3 regions of the Bacillus sp. 179-C3.3 HS genome follow, and region 3 is predicted to be linked to each of the others. Evidence: predicted binding sites of a transcription regulator. Region 3 holds the regulator's gene; each other region holds the start of a gene.
The links. Region 3 encodes LexA, which represses DNA repair genes until DNA is damaged. Its sites were predicted from a motif close to CGAACATATGTTCG; they were not measured.
Positions count from the first base shown of each region.

Region 1 (3,284 bases), on a different contig from region 3:
TCAACCACTTCTACCCTTCGACGCTGTGCGCGCTCCATCTTCGTTAGGATAAGGTTGTTTTCCACCTCAAGGCGGGCGACTTTTTTAAAACCTAGCTTTTCGTATAGCTTAATCGCTGGAAGATTTGCTTCCGCCGTTGTGAGCTCAATCGGTTTACCATGCGAGATCATGAAACGCATCAACTGTGTTCCAATTCCTTGATAAAGATGGTCTGGATGAACTGCTAAACGGCTGATGACTATTCTCTCTCCATCCATTTCATATGAAACGATTCCTAATAACTTACCTTTTTCTTTAAAGCCTACGAAGTAGCCAATCGCTTCTATGATGTCGTTAATGGTTTCTTTTAGAGGAGGTAAATCGCGATAGCCTATTTGTACTGCCTCTCGCTCATATGCCGCCAATTGAATCTGCAATATCCGCTTTGCTTGCTCTCTATTTGTGTGATCTAGTGGGACAATCATTTTTTCACCTCAAGCTGTTTTACAAATAATACTCGGTCTTCATGCATTCCATCGTAATCTGAAAATACAGAGATGCCGCCTACGGTTTTATCTCCTTTTTCTATTTGGAATCCGAGTTTTGTATGATAGGCGATCGAAACTTTATTACTTGGTGCTGTCACGGCTTTAATCGTTGTTCTTCCTGCTTTTTCAGCCGCTTCATAAAAAGCTTGGTAAAGAATTTTGCCGATCTTTAATTTGCGATGATCTGGATGCACTCCAACAAAGTGGATATAGGCTTCATCAGCATGCGATTGTGATAAAAAACCTACTAAAAATCCGATCAGCTCTCCTTTCTCCACGACAACGAAGCTTGTTTGCTGAAAGTGTTCAAAAAATAACTTTGGCAATTTAGCACGCAAATCACGTCCACCCCACCAATTTTGAATGACGGAGGTGACAGCGTAAAAATCTGACGGCTTTACTTGACGTATCATGATGGCCTCGCCCCTTTTTTCGGTATCTACCTGTTTTAATCGTCTACTTGTCTCATCAATGAGTTTACAAAGTTTGCGTGATTCCTATTGCTTCTTCGTTGATAGAGAGGTCTTCTCCTTTTAAACTTTCACACTTATTTCAAAAAATCCACTTTTGGCGTAGCGGTTTCTTTCTTTCGTTATGTTAAGATAGGCATGATAGAAAGTTTGAGAAATGTTATTGGAGATGATGATATTGGTTTGGGTTGTTACTTCACTTGTTGTGTTTAGTCTTTTAAAATTGCTTGTCACCTCATTGCCTTCTGGTGTAATCGAACGTCTGTTTAATCGTTATGCGGTGCATGCTAAAATCACAAGTGATCAAACGAACATGACGTTTCAAGATCGTCCGCTGGATGATCAGCAAACATCTCAAGTCATTCAATATTTTAATGACGCGATTTTTATTGAACGTTACTATATTCATCCTGGAGATGAAGAGCGTTTCCTTCACCCGAATGAAGGACCTGCGCCACTGACCGTGCAAACAAAACTTGGTAAACAGGATGTCACCTTTTATCTTTTTCATTATGATGATCATATAGATGTGGTTCGGCAGTATACACATCAGCCAAAGAAAAAGTTGACGGCATACCGTTTGCGCTCTGAACCGCTCCAAACGTTCCACCACACGGTACATGCTTAAACATCATTCTTTTACATCAGATGAGACGAAGTGTAAGATGCTTCGTCTTTTTTGTATTCCCAAGGCTTTTCTCTTTGAATGATTTACCAGTATCCATTTCCCCTCTTAACGGTTACAATAGATACAGAACATACGTTCTAGAGGTGAAAATAATGAACGATAGAACCATCCTACTTGTGGATATGCAGTCATTTTATGCGTCAGTAGAAAAGGTGGAGGCTCCTCACTTGAAGGACGTACCGCTCATTGTCTCAGGAGACCCAGAGCGACGAAGCGGGGTTGTGCTTGCTGCCTGTCCGCTCGCTAAGACACGTGGCGTACAAAATGCATCAAGGTTATGGGAGGCACAGGCAAAGTGCCCCGAAGCAGTCGTAGTACGTCCTCGTATGCAGCGATATCTTGATGTCTCTGTCATGATTACAGAATTGCTTGAACAGTATACAGACCTTGTGGAACCATATTCAATCGATGAACAGTTTCTTGATATTACAGGTAGTCTCACATTATTGGGCTCCCCCTGGGATATCGCTCAAAATATACAAACAACGATTATGAACCAAACGGGCATTTATGCACGTGTAGGCATTGGTCCCAACAAAGTGCTCGCTAAAATGGCCTGTGATCATTTTGCTAAAAAAAACACATCTGGTGTCTATGAACTTAGCGCCGATCGGGTGGCTCCTGATTTATGGCCGCTTCCGATCGGAAAATTATTTGGCGTCGGCAAGCGCATGGAGCACCATTTAAAACGAATGGGTATCAGTACGATCGGGACGCTTGCCACTTATCCATTAGATCGGTTAAAAAAGCGTTGGGGAATCAACGGAGAGCTTTTACAGCGGACGGCTTTAGGACACGATCCTTCCCCCGTCACCACTCATACACATGACGAGCAAAAAGCTGTTGGACATCACATGACCTTGCCGTACGATTATGCGTCTTTTGAAGACATCAAAGTTGCTCTCATTGAATTAAGTGAAGAAGTGGCAAGGCGTGCACGCTTTAAGCGCTATCTTGGGCAAACAGTGTCTGTCGGTGTAAGAGGCGCTGATTTTTCACATCCGACAGGATTTCATAGACAAATAAAGCTTCACTCACCTACACAGTACGGCTCAGATATTGCCGAGGCCGCCATTCAACTATGCCTAGAGCATTGGGATGGTCAGCCCGTTCGCAGTGTCGGCATTACCCTTTCACAGCTACAGTCTGACAGTCAATATCAGCTGAGTTTATTTGATCACCATTTTAAAAAAGACAAACTCAGCAAAGTATTTGATGCGATCCATATGAAGTATGGGCCTGCTGCACTGCTGCACGCTTCGTCACTGACAAGCGCAGGGCAAGCGTATCATCGCGCCGAAAAAATTGGTGGTCATTACAAGTAACGGAGGCGAACAACATGAATCCCAATAAATTAACACCTGGATATAACATCATGTGGGAATCAAGTCGAATGATGCTGCCAGAGCATCGAGAACAGCTGCTTGCACAAAAACGAAAGAAAACTGAATACACCCCTCTTCCGCTCAGCAACGATCAGCTAGAGGAAATGAATTTCCTCATCACGCAGTCCATTACCGAGGATCAAGCGATTGGCATTACATATGTATCCTCTGGTAGAAAAGCACAGTTTTGGGGCTGGGTGAAAGCCATTCATTA
Region 1 is NZ_JBFEFT010000021.1:55,484-58,767, forward strand. It holds gene AB1K80_RS13240 (GNAT family N-acetyltransferase) at 1-464, opposite strand, end outside; gene AB1K80_RS13245 (N-acetyltransferase family protein) at 461-940, opposite strand; gene AB1K80_RS13250 (YfmQ family protein) at 1,176-1,625, shown strand; gene AB1K80_RS13255 (DNA polymerase IV) at 1,778-3,010, shown strand; gene AB1K80_RS13260 (YolD-like family protein) at 3,025-3,284, shown strand, end outside.
Region 1: the regulator LexA is predicted to act here: its motif matches at 1,751-1,764, upstream of AB1K80_RS13255 (DNA polymerase IV).

Region 2 (3,284 bases), on a different contig from region 3:
CAAGCCCAACTGGACCGCCTCTGAATTTTTCAATCATACTTAATAGCAGTTTGTGATCGATATGGTCTAAACCGAGCCTGTCGACTTGTAGGCGCTCAAGTGCGTCTTGTGCAATGTCTTGTGTGATCACATGATTGCCAAGCACTTGGGCAAAATCTCTCACTCTTCTGAGCAATCGATTGGCTATCCTCGGTGTTCCGCGCGCACGTCTTGCAATCTCTTCCGCTGAACGAAGATCAATTCCAATATCAAACAGTTCTGCTGTTCTTGCCACAATATGAGCCAAATCGCTTTGTTCATAGTATTCCAATCTGGCATGAACCCCAAACCTATCACGAAGCGGTGCGGTTAAAAGTCCAACACGTGTCGTGGCACCAACTAGTGTAAACGGCGGTAAATCAAGACGAACAGATCGTGCTGTGTCCCCTTTACCAATGACAATATCTAGACAGAAGTCCTCCATCGCTGGATACAACACTTCTTCGATAGAACGCTGCAACCGGTGGATTTCATCAATGAAAAGAACATCACCAGGCTCTAGAGATGTTAAAATGGCCGCCAAATCTCCAGGTCGCTCGATAGCAGGCCCTGACGTTGTACGCAGCTGCACATTCATTTCGTTTGCAATAATTGATGCAAGCGTTGTTTTCCCTAGTCCAGGTGGTCCATATAATAGGACGTGATCTAATGTTTCTTGCCTCATTCGGGCGGCCTCAATAAACACACTGAGGTTATCCTTTACTTTTTGCTGACCAATATATTGGCTAAGCATCTGTGGCCGCAGACTTTGCTCAATGGCTGATTCATGGTTGTCTGCTTCAGTTGAGACGAGCCGTTCATCCACGAGACATCACCCTATTTCAACATTTTTTGTAAAGCTATTTTGACGTATTGATCCGTCGTCAAATTCTTCTCATCTTTTAATAATGGAAGGACCTTTTTAATCTCACGATCGGCATATCCGAGAACTCTTAAAGCTTCAAGTGCTTCATCGAGTGCGGTTTGTTCCGTTTCGGTTTGAATATGATCCTCATGGTTAAATAAGTTGCCGACCATTTCTGGCACGACATCCGCAAGTTTCCCTTTAAGATCAAGTATGATTTGACGCGCTGTTTTCTTCCCAACTCCTGGGAACTTAATGAGGAAAGCTTCATCCTCACGTTCTATCGCAGAAATCACCGCTCCAGGGTCACCAGAAGCAAGAATGGCTAATGCACCCTTTGGCCCAATCCCTGTGACATTTAACAGTTTTGTGAAGAGCGCTTTTTCTTCTCTCGTTGAAAATCCATATAATGAAAACGCATCTTCCTTTATGTAATGGTACGTATAAATGGTTTCTTGTTTTTTCACTTGATAGACAAACGGGTTTGGGGTAAATACTTGATATCCTACTCCACCGTTTTCAATGACAATATATTGTGGACACACATAATCAATGGTCCCTTTCACAAACTCTATCACCGTTTTCACCTCTTTGACTGTTCTCCATTGTAACATAAATCGAAGAGAAAACTGCAATAAAAGTTAACATACGTTCGCTCAGTCTATTTTTACCACTTGTCCATGAAAAACAGCCTGCGGTTTTTACACCAACAAGCTGTTTACACGTTCTAAAATGAGATTTGATTCCGATATGGCTTCATCACCTCAAGCACATGCTCTAGTTCATCTTTTGTTCGAAATGGAATGCCATTTTGAAGCTGCTCCTCGACATGACTTTCTAAACGAGACGTATCAATTTGAAAAAAGAGATGAATAGGCTCCGCCCAGCCGTCAGGTCTCCCGTGAAACGTAGAAATGACCCCATCCTCTGATAATCCAATGAATCCATTCGCTTTACTTAATGGAGAGATATCATCGATTTGCTTTCGAAAAAGGGCAAAATCCTCTCGTTGCTCTACCAACGTCCAGCCTTTATATTGCGCCCAAAATGTTTGTTTATTTTCGATTGATGACTGGTGTCTTTCAATTGACACATCTCCATCTAGGTAGACTTTTTCTAGCTGAACGGTGATCGTCCTTGACTGCTTTTGCAAGTGTTCCTTCCCTTCCATATTTGGTGCGAAACAAAGCACACTCGTCATGATGAGTCCTACAATGAACCATTTTATCTTCAATGTTTACACCTCTTCAGAAAATGAGATCGATGGATGTCATATGTAGTTTGACCCATTTTTCTAAACATTAACCAAATCCACTGTTGTGGCATTTTCAAGTGTCATTCGTTGTATACTTCTTTTGTAAATGTTATGTTTGTTACCAAAGAATCACTTTTCCGAATGTGATTGTTTTTTCATCATTCGTTTTTTAGCCGCATAAACTGATACCAAAGAAGGTGAAGTCCATGTCAGATGTTAAGAAATTAGCCGAATCGATTCAGTATCATGAAAACAAACGTTATCATAAGCTTGCCTATAAACCGGCCCAGCTTGAGCTATGCGGCAAAGGAAGAAGTGCCTATGTATTCACTTATCAAAAAGATGGACAAAAAATGGCGTTAAAAGTTTTTTTTCCTTCTTTTGAGAAAATTGCCCGCAAAGAGGCGGCCATATATGAAAAACTTTCTGGCTCCACATACTACCCAGAGATTTATGAGTCTGGAGATCAGTATATTTTAATGGAATATATTCAAGGCTACACATTTTACGAGTGTCTGACGAAAGGCATACCAATTAAAAAGCAAATGATTGAACAGGTAGATGAAGCATTAGAAGAAGCACGTGATAAAGGGTTAAACCCATCAGATATTCATTTACGCAATTTGATCTTAACGAAAGACGGCCGTGTCCGGGTCATTGATGTCGCTCGCTTTACCCAATCAAAAATGTGTCATCAATGGGATGATTTAAAAGCCGCTTACACTTATTATCAAAAACCTTATTTCCCAAAAAAAGCGCCCCGTTTGTGGCTTGAAGTGATTGCATATTTGTATAAAAAAAACTGGCTTTCTCGTGATCAGTTAAAAAATCGAAATGATTTCTCTGCATAACCAAAAGCCGCTTCGTGGGAAGCGGCTTTTCTCATGTTAATCTTCTGTTTCGATATGAATGCTATTGACGTTCAATAAATTGATGATGTCGTTGTTGAGCTTGAACCAATGATTGGCATCTTCAATTTTTTTATACACATCGTAGGTCGCTGGACGTCTCAACTCGAACGTCAGCACTTCCCCATTGTTCATATGAAAAGTTAGTTTAAATACTTTCATCATAAGATCACCTTCCACTCTCACTTGTTCGCTAATGAATTCAATTAGCTCATCTCATTCATTCTCTATTTAAATC
Region 2 is NZ_JBFEFT010000004.1:74,062-77,345, reverse strand. It holds gene ruvB (Holliday junction branch migration DNA helicase RuvB) at 1-844, opposite strand, end outside; gene ruvA (Holliday junction branch migration protein RuvA) at 856-1,461, opposite strand; gene AB1K80_RS04395 (BofC C-terminal domain-containing protein) at 1,611-2,084, opposite strand; gene AB1K80_RS04390 (protein kinase family protein) at 2,345-2,989, shown strand; gene AB1K80_RS04385 (hypothetical protein) at 3,026-3,211, opposite strand.
Region 2: the regulator LexA is predicted to act here: its motif matches at 1,525-1,538, upstream of ruvA (Holliday junction branch migration protein RuvA).

Region 3 (3,284 bases):
GGAGCTGCACCCATCGGCATTCCAGGGTGACCCGAATTTGCTTTTTCAATTGCGTCTATGGATAGCGTACGTATTGTTGCAATAGATTTCAGTTCAATCGTTTCCATATAAATCCCCTTCCGTAACTTGTGTACAACATTATCATAAATCTACTGTCCTTTTTTCACAACTATTTCACGCTGAAAAAGAAGTAAATTATCACATTTAGTTTCTCAATTGATGAAAAACTTATACAAAAATGAAAAAGATGAGAATATTTCTCCCATCTTTTCAATAATAAAGAAATGATCTTCTTAATGAAGATTTTGATCTCTTTCTTTTTTTAACTTTTCTGGTGTGACGTCATTTCCTTCTGGATCGACGATTTTAACAGTTTTTAGTGTATTTTTCATAGAAGAACGAAAAGCTTTTAAGTATTCTTCTCTTAATTGCTTTTGCTCCGTTTTTTCAGCGTCCGATAAACCGATCTCTTTCGATTTTTTTGAAAGCTCATTGATCCTTGCAAGCTGTTCTTTAGAAATCATGACAAACTCCTTTAAAACTTTTTCTCTACATACTACTAAATATCTTTTACATTTACAACAATTCAAACTTTACGTAAGATTCTTTTCGTATTCCTGATACCTTCTATGTACGGTTGCTTTCGAAATATCAAAACCGAGCGCTTGAAGCGTCACAGCAATTTCAGCAAAGGTCATGTTGTTTTTTCTTAATCGAACAATCTCGGAAATCGGCACCTCAATACGCTCACGTCCAGGTGCTTGCTCCTTATGTTTTAAGTTGCGTTCAGGCTGGTAGCCGCGCTCAATTGCTCTTTTCATGCCGCGTTTTATTTTTAAATTATGGATTTTCCGTTGGTATTCCTCTACGATCCCTACGATCTCAATGACCATTTCATCTGCTTCTGAAAGCTCTAGCTCTCCTCTATGAAATACACTATACACTTTGACTTTTTCTTTAAATAGACAATGAAGGAGTGCGATTTTTGCTTGTCCTCTACCGAGTCGTGTCTCATCTTGAATTAATACTGCATCAATTGACTCTTCCTTTAATGTCGCAAGCATTTCAAAAACACCATCACGATCTAGATCGTATCCACTTGCTTTTTCTTTAATCACTTTAACGACGTTCATCTTGTGAGAACTAGCTAAAGCTAATAGCTCTTCTTCTTGTCTTTTTAACGAGGTTTCCTGTTCTTCTTTTACAGTACTGACTCTCGCATAAATCATTGCATTCATGTCATCAATCGACCTTTCTACTGGACTGTTGCGAGTTCATATACGACTGGATGCTCTTTTTTGACAGGTATGACAAGGATATCTCCTGGCTGAATGTCCGTTGAGACTAGATCATTTTGTTTGGTCACCCAATCAATAAATGAATTCTTATCGATTGATTTGCTGTCGTTTACTTGATCAGCTATGCCCCAAAGTGTATCACCTGATTGAACCTCTATTTTAACATATTGATTTGTATCATTATGGCTTGTGACGGCAATAAGTGAGAGAAATACGCCAACGATGAATGTGAATAGTCCAATAAATATGATAGATTCTTTTAACGTCATAATGTCATCTCCCTTAATAGAATGTGTGTTCGTTTCGAATTTATTATAAATACGAACAAACGTTTCTGTCAAATGGTTTTTTCGAACCTATGTTTGTACTACGAGGAAAAACATGCTATAATTTCTTTAAAATTGACGTTTTGAGGTGCAAAAGATGACGAAGCTATCAAAAAGACAACTCGATATCCTAAAATTCATCAAAGACGAAGTAAAAAGCAAGGGCTATCCCCCTTCCGTTCGTGAAATTGGTGAAGCGGTCGGTCTAGCATCTAGCTCAACGGTTCATGGACATTTAGCTAGACTAGAAACAAAAGGCTTAATTAGAAGAGATCCGACAAAACCTAGAGCAATTGAAGTACTAGATGAAGAGGAATTGAATATTCCAAAGAGTCCTGTGATGAATGTTCCAGTCATCGGAAAAGTCACAGCGGGTTTACCTATTACCGCTGTCGAAAATGTAGAAGAGTACTTCCCTCTTCCTGAAACATATGCAACGCCAGATGAACAGATCTTTATGCTTGAAATTATGGGAGAAAGTATGATTGATGCAGGCATATTGGACAAGGACTATGTCATTGTCCGTCAGCAAAGCACCGCCAACAATGGGGATATCGTAGTAGCCATGACAGAGGAAGATGAAGCGACAGTCAAACGCTTTTATAAGGAAGATACGCACTTTAGATTACAGCCAGAAAACCCATCAATGGAACCGATTATTTTACAGAATGTGAGTATACTAGGTAAAGTGATTGGTGTATTTAGAAATATTCATTAAAAAACCGGACTTCATCTTTCTTGGATGAAGTCCGGTTTTTTTTAAGAACAAGAATATGCTAGAATCCTTGAGCTCGGGAAGGAACCAAATGTAAAGTTTGGCCATATAAAGCCCGTTGTACGTCCAAAAGGCTGTGAAGATAGTACAAACATTAATAATACTTGACCGTTTCTTAGGAATACGATGGTCCAACGTCTATTACAACCCGCAGCAAATTGAACCGTTTGCTGCCCGCCGATACTTTGTTGTGAAATGAGGCTCTGCATACTTTGTGGCTGAGAAACCGCTTGCTGATACTGTGAAAGAATTTGCGGTGAGGGAGCTGGTGGAGCCGACTGTCCGCCAATCCCTTGCCCTGAACCAACTCCTCCAATTGGAAACATAGGAAATCCTCCTACTGGAGGTACTGGTAACGTTCGCCACCCAAATACGTGCCCGTCATATGGGTATCCATTCCACACATCTTCATATGATTGATACATACTTAAACACCACTTTCTTAGACTTTCATCACGACATTATATGTGCCGGACGTAAAAGAGTGTTGGGACTTAAACGAGAAATATGTTAAAAAGAGGTTTTATTCCCATTTAGAACGGTTAAATGATGAATAAGACGAAAATTTTAAAAAATGGGAACTTTTTATGCCGCTCAAACGTTATATAGATATCAGCAAACGAAACAAAAAACATTTACATTTAATACTTGTAATCTAACTGTAATTATTGTAACATTTGTAATATAAGAAGTTTTCATTTCGAAAAGGGGGCATTCGCCTTGAAAAAATTATTTGTTTTATTCACTGCAATCATGCTAATCATCTCATTACAAACAACGACACTGGCCGCTTCCAAGAAACATAACAACTTGACGAATAAAGAAGCGTTACATATTGCTCTAGATGCAAGAGAACATTTTTGGAGTGCTATGTCAGGCTACAAA
Region 3 is NZ_JBFEFT010000005.1:72,166-75,449, reverse strand. It holds gene tkt (transketolase) at 1-107, opposite strand, end outside; gene AB1K80_RS05250 (DUF896 domain-containing protein) at 294-524, opposite strand; gene AB1K80_RS05245 (recombinase family protein) at 594-1,238, opposite strand; gene yneA (cell division suppressor protein YneA) at 1,256-1,567, opposite strand; gene lexA (transcriptional repressor LexA) at 1,722-2,342, shown strand; gene AB1K80_RS05230 (hypothetical protein) at 2,384-2,824, opposite strand; gene AB1K80_RS05225 (IseA DL-endopeptidase inhibitor family protein) at 3,120-3,284, shown strand, end outside.